DNA from 4 places in the Streptomyces sp. 2-1 genome. Region 1 is predicted to be linked to each of the others. Evidence: riboswitches for the same ligand, from Rfam matches in the RefSeq annotation. Region 1 holds a riboswitch; each other region holds the start of a gene.

Region 1 (5,433 bases):
CCCGAGGTCACCGAGGCGGCCGCGAGCGCCGCGCGGACCTGGGGCGCCGGAGCGACCGGCTCCCGGCTCGTCAGCGGCTCGACGGAGCTGCACGCGGAACTCGAACGCGAGCTGGCCGAATTCTGCGGGTTCGAGTCCGCGCTGGTCTTCTCGTCGGGGTACGCGGCCAACCTCGCCGCCGTCACCGCGCTGGCCCCGCACGGCTCCCTCGTCGTCTCCGACGCGGGCAACCACGCCTCGCTGATCGACGGCTGCCGTCTCGCGCGCGGCACCACCCAGGTCGTCGCGCACGCCGACCCCGACGCCGTGCGCAAGGCGCTGGGCACGCACGCCGGAGTGGCCGTCGTCGTCTCCGACACGGTCTTCTCGGTCGACGGCGACGCGGCCCCGCTCAGCGGACTCGCCGCCGCCTGCCGGGAGTACGGCGCCGCCCTGCTCGTGGACGACGCGCACGGTCTCGGCGTACTCGGCGAAGGCGGTCGCGGCGCTCCGCACGCGGTGGGTCTCGCGGGCGCGCCGGACGTGGTCACCACCGTCACGCTGTCGAAGTCGCTCGGCAGCCAGGGCGGCGCCGTCCTCGGACCGGCCCACGTCATCGACCATCTGGTCAACGCGGCCCGTACCTTCATCTTCGACACCGGTCTGGCCCCCGCGGCGGCGGGTGCGGCCCTCGCGGCCCTGCGGCTGCTGCGCAGGGAACCGGAACGGGCCACGCGCGCGCGTGCCGTGGCGACCACCCTGCACGAACGGCTGACGGCCGAGGGCCTCGAAGCCGTACGACCGGACGCCGCCGTCGTCTCCGTGCGGGCACCCTCCCCGGAGCGGGCCGTGCGCTGGGCCGCGGACTGCCGCGAGGCCGGTCTCGCCGTCGGCTGCTTCCGTCCCCCGTCGGTGCCCGACGGCATCTCACGGCTGCGGCTCACCGCCCGCGCGGACCTCACCGACGGGCAACTCGACCGTGCCGTACGCCTGATCATCGAAGCGCGGCGATAAAACCCTCCCAGGCGGCGGGGGCGAAGAGCAGGGCGGGTCCCGACGTGTTCTTCGAGTCGCGCACCGCGAGCAGTCCGGCCCACGGTCCGGAGGCCGGACGGGCCGTCTCGACGCAGTTGTTCATTCCCGTGCTGCGGCTGCTGCGCTGCCACCGCACACCGTGCAGACGGGTGCTCGAAGGTAGGGGCCGAGGCAGGGCGGGCATGGTGCCTCCTTATGCGCCGTGAGCTACACCGGCGATGAAATCCAACGTTTCCTCGGGCGAAAGGGCGTGGACCTGAAGGGAGTCGAAGGCCTCGCTGTAGGCCTGAAGGTCTTCTTTCCGTTCGAGATAGAGGCTACTCGTCAAGTGGTCTAGAACAACCACATCCAGATCAGATCTGCTCGGAAACGAAAAAATAACAAAGGGCCCGGTGACGCCGACATGAGCTCCAACTCCGAACGGCAGCACCTGAATCCGCACGTGAGGGAGTTGCGCGGCCTCTGCGAGGTGCTCCAACTGCCGTGCCATGACCGCCGGTCCGCCGACCGTCCGTCGTAGGGCCGCCTCGTCGAGAACCGCACTCAGTTGGAGCGGTGGATTCGAACGCAGCACGTGCTGGCGGGCGAGACGCACCTCCACCAGCGCGTCGACCTTGTCGTCCGGCGCCCCGTCCACGGCCGCCAGGGTCACTTCACGCGCGTACTCCGGTGTCTGCAGAAGCCCCGGCACGACGGAGTTCTCCAGCGTGCGCATCACGCTGGCCTGCGACTCCAGGCTGATGAAGTCGCTGTAGGTGGACGGCAGAAGACCCCGGTAGGCGTGCCACCAGTGGTGGCGGCCGTTGTCGTCGGAGCCCGCCAGCACCACGAGCAACTCGCGCAGCTCCGCGTCCCGGACCTCGTAGGCGTCGAGGAGCAGCTCCACGTCCGTCGGCTTCACCCCGCTGCGGCCGGTCTCGATCCGGCTCACCTTCGACTGGTGCCAGCCCACGAGCCGGGCCGCCTCGCCGCTCTTGAGGCCCGCACGGGCACGCAGGGTACGCAGTTCGGCGCCGAGTTTCCGGCGGCGCACAGCGGGACCGTACTGCATGGCCGTCTCCTTCCGACCGTCGCGCCGGCGCTATATCGTCCGGCGTCACGCCGACCGTAGAGGACAAACCGGCCCCCCGCCCAAATACGGTCGGCCGTCGCAGAGTTCACCGCTTCGAGCGACAGATATATGCATATCTCGGTGGATCGGCACCGTGAACGCCGAGGTAGTGGCACTCTGGCGCAAGCACCAGTCCGGGACCGTACTCGAAGTCATCCGCTTCGTGTCGGACTCCGGTCCCGTGGGAAAGGGACGACCTCGCCATGGCAGACCACCAGGAAGCATCCGTCACTCTGCCGAGCGATCCCGCCTCGGTCTACGCCGCCCGCACCTATGTCATGAACGTGCTGGCCGAATGGGGACTTCCATCCGACACGGAGGCGGCCGACACGGTCCGGCTCATCGTCTCGGAGCTCGCCACCAACGCCGTACAGCACACGTTCGGGCAGTCGCCCACCTTCACGGTGGACATCGAACTCGACCGCGACGAACAACTGCGTATCGGCGTGACCGACAGTCACCCGCGCTTCCCGAAACGTTTGCCCGCCGCCGTCCAGCAGGACAACGGCCGCGGCATGGTGATCGTCCGCTGGCTGACGGTCGAGTGCGGCGGCAAGCTGACGGTCCGGCCCACCAGAGAGGGCGGCAAGACGGTCTCGATCATGCTGCCCTGGACGGCGCCGGTGCAGCCTGTGAGAGCGGACTGAGCGCCGTGCCCGGGCCATCGAGGTCGCTGCCGCGCTCGTCCTGCTCGGCGTCGGGCTCGTCCCGGCACCGTTGGCGGCGTGAAGGGGCCCGCTAGTCCTTGTCGGCGGAACCCTGCATCAGGTGGGGGAGGAGCGCCCAGAGCCCCGCGCAGACGACCAGGGTGGTCGCGCCGGCCGCGATGCCGCCCGCCCGGCCCGTCGCCACGTCCACGACGAGCATGACCGAACCGGAGAGGGCGAGCGCGAGCACGCCGAGCCCGATCTGGGCCAGATGCGAGGAGGCGTTCACGACCTGCGGCTTGGCGCCCTGCTGGAAAAGCCGGCGATGCAGCGCGGCCGGGGCGGTGAAGAGGGCGGCGGCCAGTACGGACAGCAGCAGCGTGACGACGTACGTGGCCCGCTGGAACGAGTCCAGGGAGGGGAAGCGCGCGGTGAACGCGAGGGTGAGCAGGAAGGCGAAGAGGATCTGCACCCCGGTCTGCGTGACCCGCAGTTCCTGGAGCAGTTCGTTGAAGTTGCGGTCGGCGCGCTCGAGCCGGGTCTCGTCGCGTTCCTCGTGGTGATGCGGTTCGCCCATGGGTGAAGGAGTAACCACTCAGCCGCGAAAATCACGCTCCGGGCCACGAGAGAGGGCCGCGGCGATCACCGCGGCCCCCTCCCGGGCGGGTCACCTGACCCGGCCGTACCAGACGCTCTTCGTCCAGATCTTCTGGAGCTTCACCACTTCCCCGGTCTTCGGGGAGTGCCAGATCCGTCCCTTCCCGGCGTAGATGCCGACGTGGTAGACGTTCCGGCCCGAGTGGAAGAAGACCAGGTCCCCCTGCTTGCGGTTCGAAGCGGAGACATGGTTCGTCTTGTTGTACTGCGCGGCGGCCGTACGCGGCAGGGACTTGCCCGCCTTCTTGAACGAGTAGAGCGTGAGGCCGGAGCAGTCGAAGCGCTTGGGCCCCACGGCTCCGTACTTGTACGGGGAGCCCTTCTTGGAGGCCGCTACCTGGAGTGCCTTCGTCGCGGGTGTGGCCGCTTCCGCGCCGGAGGTGAATCCGGGGGCCACTATGCCACCGCCTACAGCGGCGATGGTGAGAGCCGATGCGGTACCGGCCCTGCTGAACAGCGACGGGACACGATTGAGCGCAGTCATGCGCAACCCTTCGTCAGCCGCCTGTGAAGGATGACCTGTCGGATTCGGGCTGGCGAAGTTGCCCGGCCGCTGACGCGGCTTCACCCCAAGGGCTGCTCGGCCCGGTCATGGCGTGACCGTTCCGGCGACCCGTCGTGCTTGGGTCCTCCACTCCTGCCGATCCACTTCTGTCGACCGGTCATCCGTGCGGCGGCAGGACTCGGCGTCCGCCCGGATCGCCCCGCCGCTTGTGGCGGGGGCTTGTCGTCGGAAGGGATCTTGACGCACGGATGTCCCAAAAGCCGAGCGGAATCGGCGATTTGTGGGCTTACTCACCACTCACCCGTTCGGGTGGACAGCCATTCCAACGGGAGGGCGTCCAGGGGGTCGACGACCCTCGTACCAGCACCGGAACGTCTAATTCCGTACGGAGACTACGCGTGTTGCGCAGTTCCCACGGGCCTGTAAAAGCAGCTCTGGCTACGCTGTTCGGTGGTACGCCTTTCGGGCCGTTTGAACCCTGACCCGGACGTCTCGTCAGATGCCTGCGTGACGCCGGGTCCGTGGCGGTACGTCAGCTGTCGGAGCGCGGCGGTAGCGCGATCCGGCCCGCTCGGCGCTCACCGTCGAGGACGCGCAGCGCCCGCGCCAGGGTCGGCGCGTGCACCTCGTGCTCCCCGCGCTGATGCATCAGGGCCAGCGCGTCACGCAGCGCGGCAGCCTTGCCGACCAGGGCCTGGGCGGCGCGCAGCCCCCGGTAGGTGTCCCCGGAATGGGCCGGGTTGATCCGGCCGAGCAGGTCCACCACTTCAAGGTAACGGTCGATCAGCTCGGCCTCGGCGCGGGTCAGGGCCGGCAGCGGCGGCAACTCGGGTGGGAGCATCGGGCCGCTCACCTCGCGCCGGGTGCGCTCTGGGTGGACTTCCGGCTTGCGACGATCCGGTCGATCAGTCCGTACTCCAGCGCCGCCCGCGCGTCCAGGATCTTGTCCCGCTCGATGTCGGCACCGATCCGCTCTCGGCTCTGGCTCGTGTGCAGGGCGAGCATCTCCTCCAACTGCCCACGGGTACGCATCAACTCGTCGGCCTGAATGGCCAGGTCGGACGCCTGTCCCTGGACGGGCTCGGAGAACGACGGCTGGTGGATCAGCACGCGGGCGCCCGGCAGCGCGTACCGCTTGCCCGGTGTGCCGGCCGCGAGCAGCACCGCCGCGGCCGACGCCGCCTGCCCCAGGCAGATGGTCTCCACCTCGCAGCTGACGAACTGCATCGTGTCGTAGACGGCCGTCATCGCGCTGAACGAGCCGCCGGGTGAATTGATGTAGAGCGAGATGTCCCTGTCGGGCGCCTGGTACTCGAGGTGCATGAACTGCGCCATCACGTCGTTCGCCGATACGTCGTCGATCGGCGTCCCGAGGAACACGATCCGCTCCTCCAGCAGCTTCGAGTACGGGTCCATGGTCCGGCTTCCCGAACTGGTGCGTTCGGTGAACTCGGGCAGGACATAGCGGGCGGACGGTCGGGTCATGACACACGCTCCTC
Region 2 (5,433 bases), 4.8 Mb from region 1:
CGCCGACTGAGCGCTGTCTCGGCTTGCGGTGCGCTGCCACGTGCGATCCACGTCCTTCCGTACGGCCGCCGAGGAGTTGGTGCGTCCCGCGGCGGCGGCCCTCAGGGCCGGTTGCACGTCCGGCGGCGGCCCGCACAGGGGGAGCGGGCCGCCGCCGGACCTTTCTCGGCGGTGGTGTCCGGATGCCGCCCCTGACCCGGGCGGTGGTGGGGAGCCGGTCACCTGGAGAAGGACGCTAAACCTGCGACCGCGGCGGGGGTAACGGCATGTACGGAAGTGGTGGGACTCGGACATGAGCTGACCGGGTACGACCGCGATCCGGGCCCGGGGCCGCCGACTTGACGTGGTGCGGTGACCGATGCGCGGATTGTGGGGAAACGGGGGGCGACCGGGTGCTATGGGCTCCGCCGGAGCCGGGTATTCGAGGCGGGTGTGCGGGCCGGGGGCGGTGTGCGGTGGTACGGAGGCGTTTGGTTAGTGTCCGGAGCCATGGACGTACTCATTCATGTCTTCGTCGCCCTGCACATCATCGGCATCGCGTCCCTCCTCGGCGGCTTCCTCACCCAGCTGAAGGCCATGAGCGACGGCACGGCCCGCTTCAGCCCGGCCATGCTCCACGGCGCGCTGACGATGCTGGTCACCGGCGCGATCCTGGTCGGCCTCAACCAGGCCGACGACCAGACCGTCAACAACATCAAGATCGGCGTGAAGCTCGCCCTGCTGGTCGTGATCCTCGGCCTCGTGTACGTGAAACGGGACGAGGAGAAGGTGGAGAACAGCCTGTTCGGCCTGGTGGGCGGACTGACCACGGCGAACATCTTCATCGCGGTGCTCTGGACCTGAGCGGAAACGGGAGCCTGAGCGGAAACAGGAGAGGGCACACGCGCGTGTGCCCTCTCCCATTTCCACCCAGGTCTACGAAAGGCCCCTCACGAAGCCGAAGCCCCTCACGCCGGGCGCACCACGCTGTGGATCGGCATGTAGTAGATCGACTCCTCGCGGACGTACGCCCCCGGCTTGGGCGCGTGGATCATCATGCCGTCGCCGATGTAGATACCGACGTGGCTGATGTCGTCGTAGAAGAAGACCAGGTCACCGGGTTGGGCGCTGTTCACGGAGACCGTCGTGCCGGCCTTGACCTGGTCCCAGGTGGTGCGCGGGAGGGTGACGCCGGCGGCCTTCCAGGCGGCCTGGGTGAGGCCGGAGCAGTCGTACGAGCCGGGGCCGCTCGCGCCCCAGACGTACGGCTTGCCGATCTGGGCGCGGGCGAAGGCGAGCGCCTTGTCGGCCTTGGCGGTGGAGGCGGTGGAGCCGGACCCGGAGGTCCCTGAGGCGCTCCCGGAGCTCGTGGATGTCCCGGTGTCCTGCGCGGCCTCCTGGCGCCGCCGCTCGGCGTCGGCCGCCTGCTGCCGGGCCAGCTCGTCGGCCTTGCGCTGGGCCTCTTCCTGCTTCTGCCGCTCGATCGCGGCGAGCCGCGCCTTCTCCTCGGTGGTCAGCTTCGAGAGGAGGTCGCGCGCCGTGGCGAGCTTCCGCTGGACGTCCGCCTTGGACGTCTTCAGCGAGCTCTGCGTCCTGGTGAGCGTCTCCAGGCTCTCGGACGCCTCCTGCCGCTTCTCCGTCGTCGCGGTCTGCTGCGTCACGTAGTCGTCGACGGACTGCTTCTGGCGGCTGGTGAGCCGGTCCATCAGCTGGGTCTGGTCGAAGTAGTCCTGCGGGTTGTCCGCGAGGAGGAGGGAGGCGGTGTCGGGGGCGGCGGCCCCGGTGCGGTACTGCGCGGCGGCGAACGTACCGAGCTCCTCGCGCGCGTCGTTGAGCTTCTCCGTGCGGCGCGCCACGTCGTCGAGGAGGGTGTCGACGCGCTTCTTCTGCTTGGTGGTCTTCTCCTTGGCCGCGTTGTACTTCTCGCTGGCCGTCTCCGCCTGGCGGTAGAGGTCGCCGACCTTCTTCTCGACTTCCTCGAGGCTCGGCCTGGGCTCCTCGGAGGGCGACGCGTTCGCCGTCTGGGAGAGGAGGGCCACCGAGGTCAGGGCCGCGGTGGCGATGGCCGGAGTCCGTATGCCCATGGGACTGGGGGGCCGGGACCTGCGGTGTGGCGCCACGAGGGCGTCTCCTTCCGTCGTCCGCCTACCGAGTTAGCTGTCGGGTTCGGGCGGGTGCTCCGGAAGGTTTGCCCTACGGCCCGTTTCCCCGAAGGGAGTTGGACCGATTCACCCCAAGGTCGGTGGGTCCCCGGCTCCGTCGGCCACGAGGGCCTGCCGGACTCGGCGGAGGCCGCTCGGCCCGGCGTGTTCGCCGGTGCGGGTCGTGCGGCCCACATAAAAGTTAGCCAATTCGTGTGGCCCCTGTGAAGTTTGATGTGCGATATGCCCGATACATTTTCGTGACCTTAGCCTTGGACTCGATTCGCGATTGCCAATTCGGATGGTTCTGCCCCGAGTTGTCTACTAGGTGAAGCCCGCCCCACTGCAGCGCCCCTTCAGGGGCGCGGGGAACTGCGCACGCCAACCAAAGCCGACCCGCACCCACGACACACCGCTCCCGAATCCCAGCCGAAGCCGCAGCCAGACCACGTGATCACGGACCGCTGCAAACCCCCACCGGAGGGTGACGAAACTCAAGGCGAGCAGCCACGGAAACCCGCACCCCCGCGGAGCGACCCCGTCGAGTTTCCAAGGTGGCGGCAGGCTGTCAGTGGGGGCGCCTAGACTCGGAGAGCGATGAGCAGCCTCTTTGATGACAGCTTCCTGGCGGACCTCAAGCCCTCACGGGCCCACGAGGAGGAGCCCCCGCCGCCCGAGGACGAGCCCCCGCCGCCGCCGGAGGACCAGGGGCAGGAGTCGGAGCCCGTTCCGGACGATTTGTTCGGCGGCCAGTTCGACGTGCCGCCGAGCCGGGACGGGTACTACCGCGACGGCGCGCCCCGGCCGCACGTGGACCCGGCCGCGCTCCTGGACGGGCTGAACGAGAACCAGCGCGCGGCGGTGGTCCACCACGGCTCGCCGCTGCTCATCGTGGCCGGCGCGGGCTCGGGCAAGACCCGTGTGCTGACGCACCGGATCGCCCACCTGCTGGGCGAGCGCAGGGTGCACCCGGGCCAGATCCTCGCGATCACTTTCACGAACAAGGCCGCGGGCGAGATGAAGGAGCGCGTCGAGCAGCTCGTCGGCCCGCGCGCCAACGCGATGTGGGTGATGACCTTCCACAGCGCCTGCGTACGGATCCTGCGGCGCGAGTCGAAGCAGCTCGGCTTCACCTCCTCCTTCTCGATCTACGACGCCGCAGACAGCAAGCGCCTCATGGCCCTGGTCTGCCGTGACCTGGACCTCGACCCCAAGCGGTTCCCGCCCAAGTCGTTCAGCGCCAAGATCTCGAACCTGAAGAACGAGCTGATCGACGAGGAGGACTTCGCCGCCCAGGCCGCCGACGGCTTCGAGAAGACCCTCGCCCAGGCCTACGCGATGTACCAGTCCCGCCTGCGCGAGGCGAACGCGCTGGACTTCGACGACCTGATCATGACGACGGTCAACCTCCTCCGCGCCTTCCCGGACGTCGCCGAGCACTACCGCCGCCGCTTCCGGCACGTCCTGGTCGACGAGTACCAGGACACGAACCACGCGCAGTACGCACTGGTCCGCGAGCTCGTCGGCACCTCCGAGCACCCCGTGGACGTACCGCCGAGCGCGCACGACCTCCCGCCGGCCGAGCTGTGCGTGGTGGGTGACGCCGACCAGTCGATCTACGCCTTCCGCGGCGCGACCATCCGCAACATCCTCCAGTTCGAGGAGGACTACCCGAACGCGACGACGATCCTGCTGGAGCAGAACTACCGCTCGACGCAGACGATCCTCACCGCCGCGAACGCGGTCATCGAGCGCAACGAGTCGCGCCGCCCCAAGAACCTGTGGACCAACGCGGGCGCGGGCGCGCAGATCACCGGCTATGTGGCCGACACCGAGCACGACGAGGCCCAGTTCGTCGCCGACGAGATCGACCGGCTCACGGACGCGGGCGACGCGAAGGCGGGCGACGTCGCGGTCTTCTACCGTACGAACGCGCAGTCCCGTGTCTTCGAAGAGGTCTTCATCCGTGTCGGCCTGCCCTACAAGGTCGTCGGCGGCGTCCGCTTCTACGAGCGCAAGGAGGTCCGGGACGTCCTCGCGTACCTGCGCGTGCTCGCGAACCCCGAGGACTCCGTACCGATGCGCCGCATTCTCAACGTCCCCAAGCGCGGCATCGGCGACCGCGCCGAGGCGATGATCGACGCGCTCTCCCAGCGCGAGAAGATCAGCTTCGCTCAGGCGCTGCGCCGCGTCGACGAGGCGTACGGCATGGCGTCCCGCTCGACGAACGCCGTCAAGAAGTTCAACACGCTGATGGAGGACCTCCGCACGATCGTCGAGTCGGGCGCAGGCCCGGCGACGGTCCTTGAGGCGGTCCTCGAACGGACCGGCTACCTCGCCGAGTTGCAGGCCTCGACCGACCCGCAGGACGAGACCCGCATCGAGAACCTCCAGGAACTGGCCGCCGTGGCCCTTGAGTTCGAGCAGGAGGCCGGCGAGGGCGAGGCGCCGGGCGGGCTCTCCGCCTTCCTGGAGCGGGTCGCGCTCGTCGCCGACTCCGACCAGATCCCGGACGAGGAGGAGGACGGGTCCGGCGTGATAACGCTGATGACCCTCCACACCGCCAAGGGCCTCGAATTCCCCGTGGTGTTCCTGACCGGCATGGAGGACGGCGTCTTCCCGCACATGCGCGCGCTCGGCCAGGCCAAGGAGCTGGAGGAGGAGCGCCGGCTCGCGTACGTCGGCATCACGCGTGCGCGGGAGCGGCTGTATCTGACCCGGTCGTCGATGCGCAGCGCCTGGGGCCAGCCCTCGTACAACCCGCCGTCGCGGTTCCTGGAGGAGATCCCGGAGGCGCATCTGGAGTGGAAGCGCACGGGCTCCCTGGGCCCGGCGGCCTCCGGTCCGGTCTCCGGCGTGGCGGCCTCCCTGTCCTCCTCGCGCTCCCGCTCGGCGGCCTCGGGCGCGTCCGGCTTCGCCACCCGACGCGGCGCCACGGACAAGCCGGTGGTGTCACTCGCCGTCGGCGACCGCGTCACCCACGACCAGTTCGGCCTCGGCACGGTCGTCGGCGTGAAGGGCACGGGCGCGAACGCGGAGGCGACGGTCGACTTCGGCGAGGAGAAGCCGAAGCGGTTGCTGCTGCGGTACGCACCGGTGGAGAAGCTGTAGCCGTGGGGCCGGGGGGCTCCCCCCTCCGGCCTAGTGGGTCACATCGGGTGGGTCAGGTCGAGGGGCCTGGGCTAAGTCGGGTCGATGCCGTGGCTCCGCAGCCACGGCAGCGGGTCGATCGCCGAGCCACCACCCGGGCGCACCTCGAAGTGGAGGTGCGGACCGGTCGAGTTGCCGGAGTTCCCGGAGTACGCGATCGGGT
Region 3 (5,433 bases), 6.0 Mb from region 1:
GAGCGCCCCTCCGCCCGCTGCTCCCGCGCGCGCTGCACGGCCAGCGAGCGGTCGGTGGGCTCCAGGTCGAACTCCAGACGTACGACGCCGTCCTCGAAGTGGCGCTTCTGCTGGTACCCGGCGTCCGTGAAGACCTTGATCATCTTGTTGTTGGCGGGCAGCACCTCGGCGGCGAAGCGGCGGATGTCGCGCTCACGGGCGACGGCCGCGATGTGCTCCAGCAGGGCGGACGCCACGCCGCGGCCCTGGTGGGCGTCCTGCACGAGGAAGGCGACCTCGGCCTCGTCCGCGGGGGACGACGCGGGGAGGCCGTCGGCGTTGATGCGGTCGTAGCGTACGGTGGCGATGAACTCGCCGCCGACCGTGGCCGCGAGTCCCACCCGGTCCACAAAGTCGTGGTGCGTGAAGCGGTGGACGTCCTTGGCGGACAGGCGCGGATACGGCGCGAAGAAGCGGTAGTACTTCGACTCGTCGGACACCTGCTCGTAGAAGCTGACCAGGCGGTCGGCGTCGTCGGCCGTGATCGGCCGGATGCGCGCGGTGCCGCCGTCGCGCAGCACGACATCGGCCTCCCAGTGAGCGGGGTACTCGTGCCGGTCCGGCGAGGTCTGCATGGGGCCCAGAGTACGGCTCGGGTCCGACAACGGCCGGTCCTGGTCGCGGGGGTTCATGTCCCGGGAACGTGTCGGTGCGCGTCGGTACCTGTCCCCGGGTTCGTGTTCCAGGGGGTCACGCCCCACGGGTTCACGTCCCGGCTACGGCGGGCTCGCGTCCGGCAGGGGCGCGAGGCAGTCTTGGGGGACCGAAGCCGCCTCGGGCCCGGTTTCCGCGGCCGCTCGGGGCACGCTTCACGATATGGAACAATGGTCTAGACAACCGTGAGACACCTGAAGGGCAGCATCACATGGCTGAGCGCCGCGTCAACGTCGGCTGGGCCGAGGGCCTTCACGCCCGTCCCGCCTCCATCTTCGTCCGGGCCGCCACGGCCTCCGGCGTCCCCGTGACGATCGCCAAGGCCGACGGCAACCCCGTCAACGCCGCCTCGATGCTCGCGGTTCTCGGCCTCGGCGCCCAGGGCGGCGAGGAGATCGTCCTGGCCTCCGACGCCGAGGGCGCGGACGCCGCGCTCGACCGCCTGGCGAAGCTGGTCGCCGAGGGCCTTGAGGAGCTCCCCGAGACCGTCTGATCTCTCGGACCACGTACGGCGGAGCCGCGTCGACCCGTATCGGGTGACGCGGCTCCGCCGTTTCCGCCTGCAGGCCGCGCGCTGCTTTGTGGCCTCACGCACTGTTTTTCCCGTGCGTCACACCGTCTCGCGGCTTTTCGCCGCACTCTCGGGCATCGTCCGGGCTTTTTGGGATGCCCGCGCACCGCGTTCCACTCATCCTGGTTCCGCGCATGCGGAAATCACGTGCGCGGAAATTCCCGGCACGTGAAAAAAGGGGCAGCAGAAATAGACCCCTGCAAATAACTCTCTTTGTATACGGCGCCACTGTTAATGCCGCAGGCCCGCCGTGTTTACGGGATGTTGCGAAGTCCTCACACGCTCCGCGCGATCGGAGCCGCCGGGAAAGCGCAGCCGGTGCGCGGCCATCGCCCGCTCGGTGTGCAGCGCCGTGATCGCCCTGGCCCGGTCGTTGTCGCCGCGCGCGACGGCGTCCACGATGGCGCCGTGCTCGGCCCAGGACTCGGCGGGGTGGGCGGGCGCCTCGACCGAATACATCCAGGCGATCTTGTGCCGCAACTGGGCGAGCGTGGACGTCAGCACGGGGCTCCCCGAGGCCTGTGCGAGCGTCTCGTGGAACCAGCCGCCGAGCGAGCGCAGATCCTCGCTGTTGCCCCTCCTGGCCCGCTCCTGGCCCAGCCTGACCAGGCCGCGCAGCACCTTGAGGTGCGCCTCGGTGCGACGCTGGGCGGCGCGCGCGGCCCCAAGCGGCTCCAGCAGCATGCGCATCTCCAGGAGATCGGCGGCCTCCTGCTCGGTGGGTTCCGCGACGCACGCGCCCGCGTGCCTGCGCGTGACGACGAATCCCTCCGCCTCCAGGGTGCGCAGGGCCTCCCGCACGGGGACCCGCGAGACGCCGTACCGGCGCGCGAGCAGTTCTTCGGTGAGCCGGCTGCCGCGCTCGTAGACACCCGCGACGATGTCGTCACGGATCGCCGTGCATACCGAGTGCGCGGGAATACGCATGACCGGACCTCCGCCTTAACCCCCGCGAAACGCGGTCGATTGACGCTTGTTCGGTGACTCTATTGCAGAGAACGGGAAATTCCGATGGCGGACCGGAATCCGTGGCTATTTTTTGGACACACCCGGCTTCTGAACAGGCAGTCGTCCGGTGCAAAGTCGGCCGGGAAGTGGCCGAGAAGCCATCAGGAAGTGATCAGAACCGCGCGAAGGCCCCGGCTCGGTGAGCCGGGGCCTTCGGGAGAGCTGCCGCGCGGGAGAGCCGTCGCGTGGGAGGGCTGCCGCGTGGGAGGGCTTGCGCCCGCCGTCAGACGTTCACGCCGTGCTGGCGGAGGTACGCGAGCGGGTCGATGTCCGAGCCGTACTCCGCGCTCGTCCGCGCCTCGAAGTGCAGGTGCGCCCCGGTGACGTTGCCGGTCGCCCCGGAGAGGCCTATCTGCTGGCCCGGGGTGACCGTCTGGCCGACCGAGACACCGAGGGAGGACATGTGCCCGTACTGGGTGTAGGTGCCGTCGTTCATCTTGATGACGACCTCGTTGCCGTACGAGCCGCCCCAGCCGGCCTCGACGACGGTGCCGGCGCCCACCGCGTGGACGGCGGTGCCGCTGGCTGCGTGGAAGTCGATGCCGGTGTGGCTGCCAGAGGACCAGACGGCGCCGCCGGCCTTGTAGCCGGTGGAGACATACGAGCCGGAGATGGGCGCGGTGTACGACTTCAGCAGGCGCTCACGCTCAGCTGCGCGGGCAGCGCGGGCCTTGACCTCGCGCTCCTTCTTGGCCTTCTCCGCGGCTTCCTTGGCACGCTCCTTGGCGGCGGCCTCGGCCTTCTCGCGGGCGGCGGTCTCGTCGGCGGCCTGCTGCTGGGCGGCGGCCTGCGCGTCGATCTGGTCGGCGACCGTGTCGCCGATGGTGATCGCCTGGGTCAGGGTCTGCTCGGCGGGGCTCTCGGCGGCGAGTGCGGGAGCAGCCAGGGTGCCGACCACACCGGTGGTGGCGAGTGCGGCGACGCCGACGGTCCGGTTGGTCGTGCGCTTCATACGGCTGGGACGACGGTGCTTCCCGGTGGCGCGAGTGAACGCCATGAAGTGGCTGGTCCTTTCCTTCCTTCTCGCCTACCGGGTTAGCTGACGGGTTCGGAGCAGGAAGGTCTCCTACGGACCCCCTTCGGGAAGGGCGTCCGATTCACCCCAGGGACTTCATATGGGTCCCCGGCTCCCCTGGCTCGCGCCGTACGGGGACTCGGCGATGACTGTCCGGTGCCGCGGGCGCGGCGCACTGCCTGACGAACAGCCGGACCGACGCTAAGCGGGGCGTCTTTCAATCAACAAACGGATCAAGGGTTTTGAGGCGCATGCCACAGGGCAGACACGCAACCTCCCTATCAATACGGACAACCAGTGGTTCGGGTGATGAAGTCCGGGCAAAAGGAGAACCCAGGCGACTCTTCCGTCACCTGGGTTCTCAGCGGAACGGCCCGGTTCCACTGCGCCTTCTACTGCGCGCTCTACTCCGCTGTCACGACGCTGACTTCGCCGATTCCGAGGGCCCTGACCGGCTCCTCGATCTGCGCGGCGTCACCGACGAGGACGGTCACCAGACGGTCCACCGGGAAGGCGCTCACGGCGGCCGCGGTGGCCTCCACGGTGCCGGTCGCGGCGAGCTGCTGGTACAGCGTCGCCTGGAAGTCGTCCGGCAGGTGCTGCTCGACCTGGTCGGCGAGCGTGCCCGCGACGGCGCCCGCCGTCTCGTACTTCAGGGGCGCCACGCCCACCAGGTTCTGCACGGCGACGTCGCGCTCGGCGTCGGTGAGGCCCTCGGCCGCGAGGGTGCGCAGCACCTTCCAGAGGTCGTCGAGCGCCGGGCCGGTGTTCGGGGTGTCCACGGAACCGCTGATGGCGAGCATCGCGGCGCCCGTCCCGTCCGGCGCGGAGCGCAGCACCTGGCCGAACGCCCGCACACCGTAGGTGTATCCCTTTTCCTCGCGCAGGACGCGGTCCAGGCGTGAGGTGAGGGTGCCGCCGAGGCAGTACGTGCCGAGCACCTGGGCGGGCCACACGCGGTCGTGCCGGTCGGCTCCGATACGGCCGATGAGCAGCTGCGTCTGGACGGCTCCGGGACGGTCGACGATGATCACGCGGCCGGTGTCGTCGGCGGTGATCGGCGGAACGGGGCGGGCCTCGGCCTGCGATCCCGTCCAGGCGCCGAGCGTGTCCGCGAGCAGCGCGTCGAGGTCGACGCCGGTGAGGTCGCCGACCACGACGGCGGTCGCGGTGGCGGGGCGTACGTGCTTCTCGTAGAAGGCGCGCACGGCCGCCGAGTCGATCGCGGTGACCGTCTCCTCGGTGCCCTGGCGCGGGCGCGACATGCGCGAGGTCGCCGGGAAGAGCTGCCGGGAGAGCTCCTTGGCGGCGCGGCGGGCCGGGTTGGCGGTCTCGTGCGGGATCTCGTCGAGCCGGTTGCGCACCAGCCGCTCGATCTCGCTGTCCTCGAACGCGGGTGCCCTGAGGGCGTCGGCGAGCAGACCGAGCGCCTTGGGGAGCCGGGAGACGGGGACTTCGAGGCTGATCCGTACGCCGGGGTGGTCGGCGTGCGCGTCGAGGGTGGCGCCGCAGCGCTCCAGCTCGGCGGCGAACTCCTCGGCGGAGTGCTTGTCGGTTCCCTCGGTGAAGGCACGCGCCATGATCGTGGCGATGCCGTCCAGGCCCTGCGGCTCGGCCTCCAGCGGGGCCGCCAGGAGGATCTCGACGGCGACGACCTGCTGGCCGGGGCGGTGGCAGCGCAGCAGCGTCAGGCCGTTGTCGAGCGCGCCGCGCTCGGGGGCCGGGAAGGCCCAGGGCCTGGCCTCGCCGGCCTGGGGCTGCGGGTGGAATTCCATCGTGGCGAGCTCGGTCACTTGGCCGCCTCCTCGTCGGTGTCGTCAGCGGCGTCGGTCTCTTCGGCCTCTTCGGCGACGGTCTCTTCGGCCTCTTCGGCGACGGTCGGCTCGTAGACCAGCACCGCGCGGTTGTCGGGGCGCAGGCGGGCCTTGGCGACCTCCTGGACCTCCTCGGCGGTGACGTCGAGGACGCGCTGGACGGCGGTGAGGGCGAGCTGCGGGTCGCCGAACAGCACCGCGTACCGGCACAGTTCGTCGGCGCGGCCCGCGACCGTGCCGAGGCGGTCCAGCCACTCGCGCTCCAACTGGGCCTGGGCGCGCTCCATTTCCTCGGCGGTGGGGCCCTCCTCGGCGAACCGGGCGAGCTCCTC
Region 4 (5,433 bases), 7.5 Mb from region 1:
CGGAGGGCGTGGCCGCGGGCGAGTTCCACTGCCCGGACCCCACGAGTACGGCCCTGCGCCTCACCGCCCTGCTGGACGGGCTCGCCGTCCAGATGACGGCGTACCCCGGCGCGGTCTCACGCGCCCGCACCCAGGAGTGGGTGGACGAGGCACTGGCCCGGGAGCTGGGCCTGGACCGCGAGGCGCTGACGACTCCGGGCGCCTGAGGCGGCGTACCGACGCACCGTCGATTCGCCGGGCGAGGGGACAGCGAGGCCTCGTCGACATCACCGCCGAGCGACGGTGGGGCTTGCCCGGCATCACCGCCCGCAAGACGGTTCGCGGCCTCGCCACAAAGAATTTCGGCCTCACCCACAACGAAGCAGCGGGGCTCCCCCGACGTCACCCGTCAGGGAAGCCCCGCCCCTCCGCGGACATTCGGGCCGCAGAGCAAGACCGCCGGTCGAACCACGGCCCGCCCCGAAGGCCCTCAGGCCCCCGGACCTTCAAGCCACCGGCTCGATCCGCATCTTGATGTCGTCGGGCGACAGGCTCCCCTTCGCCACCACGCGGTCCCCGGAGGACTCCCCGCGAAGGCGCCGCCCGATCCACGGGACCAGGTACTCGCGCGCCCAGTGGATGTTGTCGCGCCGCATTTCGAGCGTGCCGCGCGGCGGCAGCGGCGGCCATGGCTGGTCGGGATCCGCGGGCACTTCCAGGCCGAGGACCTGGCCGGCGCGCAGGGCGACCCGCGTGTGCCCCTCGGGCGACAGATGGAGCCGGTCGCCGTCCCAGGCCCGCCGGTCCTGGATGGTCCTGAGGGACCACAGGTCGAGCACGGGACAGCCGTACCGGTCGGCGATGGACCGGATATGGAGGTTGTACGTGGCGATCTTGCCGCGCATGTGCTTGAGCACGGGTACGCCACGGGTGTCGAAGCCGGTGGTCACGAGGACCGTGCCGACGGCCGACGTGAGGTCCGCGACGGCGCGCTCGAAGCGCTCCGCGACCTCGTCGGGGTCGGTGCCCGGCCGGATGATGTCGTTGCCGCCCGCGCAGAAGGAGACCAGGTCGGGCGCGAGCTCCTTCGCGCGCGTCAACTGGTCCTCGACGATCTGGTCGAGGAGTTTCCCGCGGACTGCGAGGTTGGTGTAGTCGAAGTCGCCCTCGGGCCGACGGTCCGCGAGAAGCACCGCGAACCGGTCGGCCCAGCCGACGGACGCCCCGTCCGGGCCAAGGTCGCCGACGCCCTCGGTGAAGCTGTCCCCCACCGCCACGTACGACCCGATCACTGATCTGTTGTCATTCTTCGAATCGTCTGCCACATCGGGCCATGATTCACCTTCGGGTGTGAGCTACGCGACCGTAGGAAAGGGTTGACGCGCGGTGAGATAAGCCACTCGTCAAGTGTTGGTCAATCTCGGAATAAGGGGCTCCATCAGGGACGTTGTCGCAGCTCTCGCACCCTGAAGTCCGTGATCCTGAAGTGACTCCAGACCGTCCGGAACGCGAAGTGCCCGCTCGTGTACGGCTCTTGGTCCACGAAGTCGAAGACGAGCCGCCCGTTGTTCCACCACCGGACCGTCGAGCCGTTCGAGACGATCCTGACGCGGTTGGGCTCGTTCGCCGTGAGCAAGGGCTCTGTGTAGTCGAAGACCAGCGGGCGCACACCCGCCTCACCGACGTAACGGCGCAGCCTGGTCGTGGTGTTGGTGTTGGCTCCGTATCCGGCGTAGTACGTCGTGAGGTGGTCGTACTCGTCGAGCGCACCGCCCCGGTGCGTGGCGAAGAGGTCCTCCGGGGAGCGGACGTCCGTGGCGTTCCAGAAGTTGTTGAGGTCCGAGACCCGGTCGTTGGCGCCGCCCGCGGAGACCGGTGTGGCGGTGTACTCCAGGACATAGGGCCCTCGGAGCTTGCGCTTGAACCACACAGTCGCGCCGCTCGGCACGTCTATCTCCAGGACGCCGCGGGACGCGGTGACGCTGCCGCCGTCCTGCAGTTCCGTCGCCCACTGGCCGAGGCCGTGCCGGAAGTCGTCGCGGGCGATGAGCCGCCCCGGACGGCCCCGGACCGCCGCACCCGCGGTCTGCGCGGGGGCCAGCGCGGTGAGTGCGGCACCGGCGGCCAGGACTCCGAACGCTCTGCGTGTGGTCGTCATGAAGACCTCCATGGCAGGGAAGGCGCATAGAAAGCGCTTGCGGAGATCACTGTGCCGCGACTTCCGCATCCCTGTCGACACATCGCCCGGCCATGCCACAGACGTGCCACAGAACCGAAACACCGAAGACCGGACCCCGGGGATCACCGGGTCCGGCCTTCGGAGACGAGCGGAGTGGTACGCCGTGCGGGCGTGCCTGGCGTCGGGTCAGACGGAGACGCCCTTGCCACGCAGGTACGCCAGCGGGTCCACGTCCGAGCCGTAGTCCGGGGTGGTGCGGATCTCGAAGTGCAGGTGCGGGCCGGTGACGTTGCCCGTCGCGCCGGAGAGGCCGACCTGCTGGCCCTCGGTCACGGCCTGTCCGGCCGAGACGGAGAGGGAGGACAGGTGGGCGTACTGGGCGTAGTGGCCGTCCTCGAGCTGGATGACGACCTGGTTGCCGTACGCGCCGCCCCAGCCGGCGGAGACGACCGTGCCCGCACCGACGGACTTGAGGGACGTGCCGGTCGGGACCACGAAGTCGACGCCGGTGTGGTACCCGCTGGACCACATGCTGCCCGACATCTTGTACGGGGTGCCGACGCCCGCGCCCGCGACCGGCAGCGTGAAGCCGGCGGCACTGGCCTCGGCGGCCTTTGGAGCGGCAGCAGCCTTGGGGGCCGCGGCCTTCTTCGCGGAGGACTGGGTGGTCTTGGAGGCGCCGGAGTCGGAGCTCGACGTGGCGGCGGCCTTGCCGATCGACAGCTTCAGGCCCGGGTGGATCAGCGCCGGGTCACCGCCGATCGCCTTGCGGTTGTCCTCGTACAGCTTCTTCCAGCCGCCGCTGACGTTCTGCGTGCCGGCGATCTTCGACAGGGAGTCGCCCGCTCGCACGGAATAGGTCTTGGCGGCGGCCTTCTTCGCCTCGGCCTTCTTGTCGGCGGCGGCAGGCGCCGATTCGGCGGCCTTGTTCGCGACATTCGAGACGCTCGCCACGGAATCGGCGGCGGACTGCGAAGTCGCGGCGTGCGCCCCGGTCGCACCGAGCAGCGGAAGGGCGAGCGCCGCGCCGCCGGTTCCGGCGACGGCTATGGAGCGGGTGAAACGCTGGGACTTGGGACGGCGGTGCTTACCCTTCGCGGGCATGGCGAATTCCTCTCCGGCGCCTGCGAGGTGAGCTGTCGGGTGCGAGCTGGAGATGCCCGGCCGTGTTTGCGCACGACTTAACCCCTAGCCGTTCCGGAGACCGGAACAGGCGTTCTACCTGTGGGTCCCCCGCTCCTGCCGTGTACGGGTGGGTGAGCGGATTCCGGGCGGCGGCAGGATTGGGCGTCCGTCCGGATTGGTGGCGAACGTAAGCGACATGAAGACGCAGGAACAACCTTTGGGGTTTCCTGTGTGCCCCGTTCTCTTGATCCCTGACCGAAATGACGGTCACGCTGCGTAAATCAGGGATCTTCCCCGTTTGTTAAATCCCTGAAAACGCAACCGAATTACGTGAACATGGCGACAGCGGACCGTCACGAATATGACGCTGCTCACGGAGTGCCGTTCCAGGAGCCTTTATTCCAGAGCGAGTTGGAACCAATGCTCCATTACGGACACAACAGTCACATGCGACGCAGCCGGAAAACTGCCGCATCAAGGTCGCCGCGCAACCCCGTCCGCAATCCGTGATGCAACAGCACCGCACCTCGGTGGACTTCGCCCGTTTCGAGGCATTCGTACGTCGCCGCCGGGTCGAGCCCGCGCAGTCGCACCGGAGCGACCGGCTCGCCGTAGTGCTGGGCCTGGAGCCAGGCGAGGACGACGACCTCCCCGTCACGCGAGTACTGCACGGCGCTCAGCCCGCCCTCCGGCGCCCGCAGCCGGTGGAGGTCCCCGCCCTGCACGACGGGCCGGATCTCCTTGTAGAGCTCCACCCACGTCCGCGCCTCGGCCAGCTCCTCCTCGTTCCACCGGGTCAGGTCGCCGCCGACACCGAGCACGCCGGCCATCGCGCTCACGAAGCGGAAGCGCAGCGAGCTGGCGCGGCCGTTGAGCTGGTCGTTCGGACTGTCGGTGACCCAGGCGGCCATCACCCGCGCGGGATGCACCTGGCTGAAGCCGTGCTGGATGGCGAGCCGGTCGAGCGGGTCGGTGTTGTCCGAGGTCCACACCTGGTCCGTACGCGCCATGATCCCGAGGTCGATACGGCCGCCGCCGCCCGAGCAGGACTCGAAGGCGACGCCCGGATGGGCCGCCCGCAGCCGGTCCAGGAGGCGGTACAGGGCGTGCACATGGTCCACCCAGAGCCGCTGCGGGTAGGCCTCGCCGGGCCACCCCGCGTCGGTGAAGCAGCGGTTGAAGTCCCACTTCACGTAGTCGATCGGCGCACTGGAGAGCAGCGTGTCGAGCTGCTCCCACAGGTACTCCTGGACGTCCTCGCGGGCGAGGTTCAGTACGAGCTGATTGCGCAGCTCCGTCCTCTTTCGTCCCGGTTGGAACTGCACCCAGTCGGGATGCGCTCGGTACAGCTCGCTGTCCGGGTTGACCATCTCGGGCTCGACCCAGATCCCGAACTGCATCCCCATCGCGTGCACCTCGTCGGCGAGGGGCTTGAGACCCGCCGGGAAGCGGTCGGGGTTGGGCGTCCAGTCGCCGAGCCCGGCCCGGTCGCTGGTGCGCGCCCCGAACCAGCCGTCGTCGACCACGAACAGCTCGACCCCCATCGCGGCGGCCCGTCGCGCCAGCGCCCCCTGCTGCTCCTCGGAGATGTCGAACTCCGTGGCCTCCCAGGAGTTGTAGAGCACCGGCCGGTGCTCGCCCGCGTCCGGGATCACATGGGCGTGCTGGTAGGCGTGCCAGGCACGGCTCGCGCCGCCGAATCCGCCGTCGCTCCACAACCCCGCGAAGACGGGTGTGACGAAGCTCTCCCCCGGCTCCAGTCGCAGCAGCCCCGAGTCGTCGTACCCGACGCCGCCGGTGATCTGCACGCGCGCGTCAGGGAGTTGGGCCACGGCGATCCGCCAGGTGCCCGACCAGGCGAGGGCGCACCCGTAGACCTCGCCCTGCTCCTCGGTGGCCGCTCCGTCGGGGTCCAGGGCGACCCAGGGCAGGTGCTGGTGCGAGGTGTGCCCGCGCCGGCTGCCGATGACCTTCTCACCGTAGGTGAGTTCGGAGCGCACGAGCCGGGACTCGGCCGCCCACCGGCCATGCAGCTGGGACAGCCGCCAGCCGTCGCGGTGCGGCAGCGTCCAGGCCGCGGAGTCTGCGCGCAGCACCTCCAGGGCGGGCCCTTCGTTGGCGAGGGTCACCCACCGCTCGACGACGTCGGT

Evidence for each region. Region 1 has a riboswitch for cyclic di-AMP ahead of ACN20J_RS08965 (C40 family peptidase). Riboswitches for the same ligand answer to the same signal wherever they lie in the genome.
Region 2: linked by a shared signal. The riboswitch ahead of ACN20J_RS30160 (NlpC/P60 family protein) and the one ahead of ACN20J_RS08965 (C40 family peptidase) in region 1 are both predicted to bind cyclic di-AMP.
Region 3: linked by a shared signal. The riboswitch ahead of ACN20J_RS35450 (M23 family metallopeptidase) and the one ahead of ACN20J_RS08965 (C40 family peptidase) in region 1 are both predicted to bind cyclic di-AMP.
Region 4: linked by a shared signal. The riboswitch ahead of ACN20J_RS41725 (LysM peptidoglycan-binding domain-containing M23 family metallopeptidase) and the one ahead of ACN20J_RS08965 (C40 family peptidase) in region 1 are both predicted to bind cyclic di-AMP.

Annotation. Positions count from the first base shown of each region.
Region 1 is NZ_CP183383.1:2,038,307-2,043,739, reverse strand. It holds gene ACN20J_RS08990 (8-amino-7-oxononanoate synthase) at 1-993, shown strand, start outside; gene ACN20J_RS08985 (DUF397 domain-containing protein) at 974-1,198, opposite strand; gene ACN20J_RS08980 (helix-turn-helix domain-containing protein) at 1,208-2,065, opposite strand; gene ACN20J_RS08975 (ATP-binding protein) at 2,329-2,772, shown strand; gene ACN20J_RS08970 (DUF6328 family protein) at 2,864-3,349, opposite strand; gene ACN20J_RS08965 (C40 family peptidase) at 3,440-3,913, opposite strand; cyclic di-AMP (ydaO/yuaA leader) riboswitch at 3,917-4,128, opposite strand; gene ACN20J_RS08960 (hypothetical protein) at 4,467-4,775, opposite strand; gene ACN20J_RS08955 (ATP-dependent Clp protease proteolytic subunit) at 4,784-5,419, opposite strand.
Region 2 is NZ_CP183383.1:6,817,453-6,822,885, forward strand. It holds gene ACN20J_RS30150 (NlpC/P60 family protein) at 1-40, opposite strand, end outside; gene ACN20J_RS30155 (hypothetical protein) at 490-843, shown strand; gene ACN20J_RS30160 (NlpC/P60 family protein) at 948-2,099, opposite strand; cyclic di-AMP (ydaO/yuaA leader) riboswitch at 2,106-2,277, opposite strand; gene pcrA (DNA helicase PcrA) at 2,718-5,231, shown strand; gene ACN20J_RS30170 (M23 family metallopeptidase) at 5,303-5,433, opposite strand, start outside.
Region 3 is NZ_CP183383.1:8,056,093-8,061,525, reverse strand. It holds gene ACN20J_RS35465 (GNAT family N-acetyltransferase) at 1-614, opposite strand, end outside; gene ACN20J_RS35460 (HPr family phosphocarrier protein) at 905-1,186, shown strand; gene ACN20J_RS35455 (GntR family transcriptional regulator) at 1,496-2,191, opposite strand; gene ACN20J_RS35450 (M23 family metallopeptidase) at 2,496-3,269, opposite strand; cyclic di-AMP (ydaO/yuaA leader) riboswitch at 3,282-3,442, opposite strand; gene ACN20J_RS35445 (M16 family metallopeptidase) at 3,692-5,080, opposite strand; gene ACN20J_RS35440 (M16 family metallopeptidase) at 5,077-5,433, opposite strand, start outside.
Region 4 is NZ_CP183383.1:9,516,324-9,521,756, reverse strand. It holds gene ACN20J_RS41740 (TetR/AcrR family transcriptional regulator) at 1-206, shown strand, start outside; gene ACN20J_RS41735 (SGNH/GDSL hydrolase family protein) at 486-1,271, opposite strand; gene ACN20J_RS41730 (DUF6250 domain-containing protein) at 1,418-2,137, opposite strand; gene ACN20J_RS41725 (LysM peptidoglycan-binding domain-containing M23 family metallopeptidase) at 2,345-3,262, opposite strand; cyclic di-AMP (ydaO/yuaA leader) riboswitch at 3,267-3,431, opposite strand; gene ACN20J_RS41720 (alpha-galactosidase) at 3,727-5,433, opposite strand, start outside.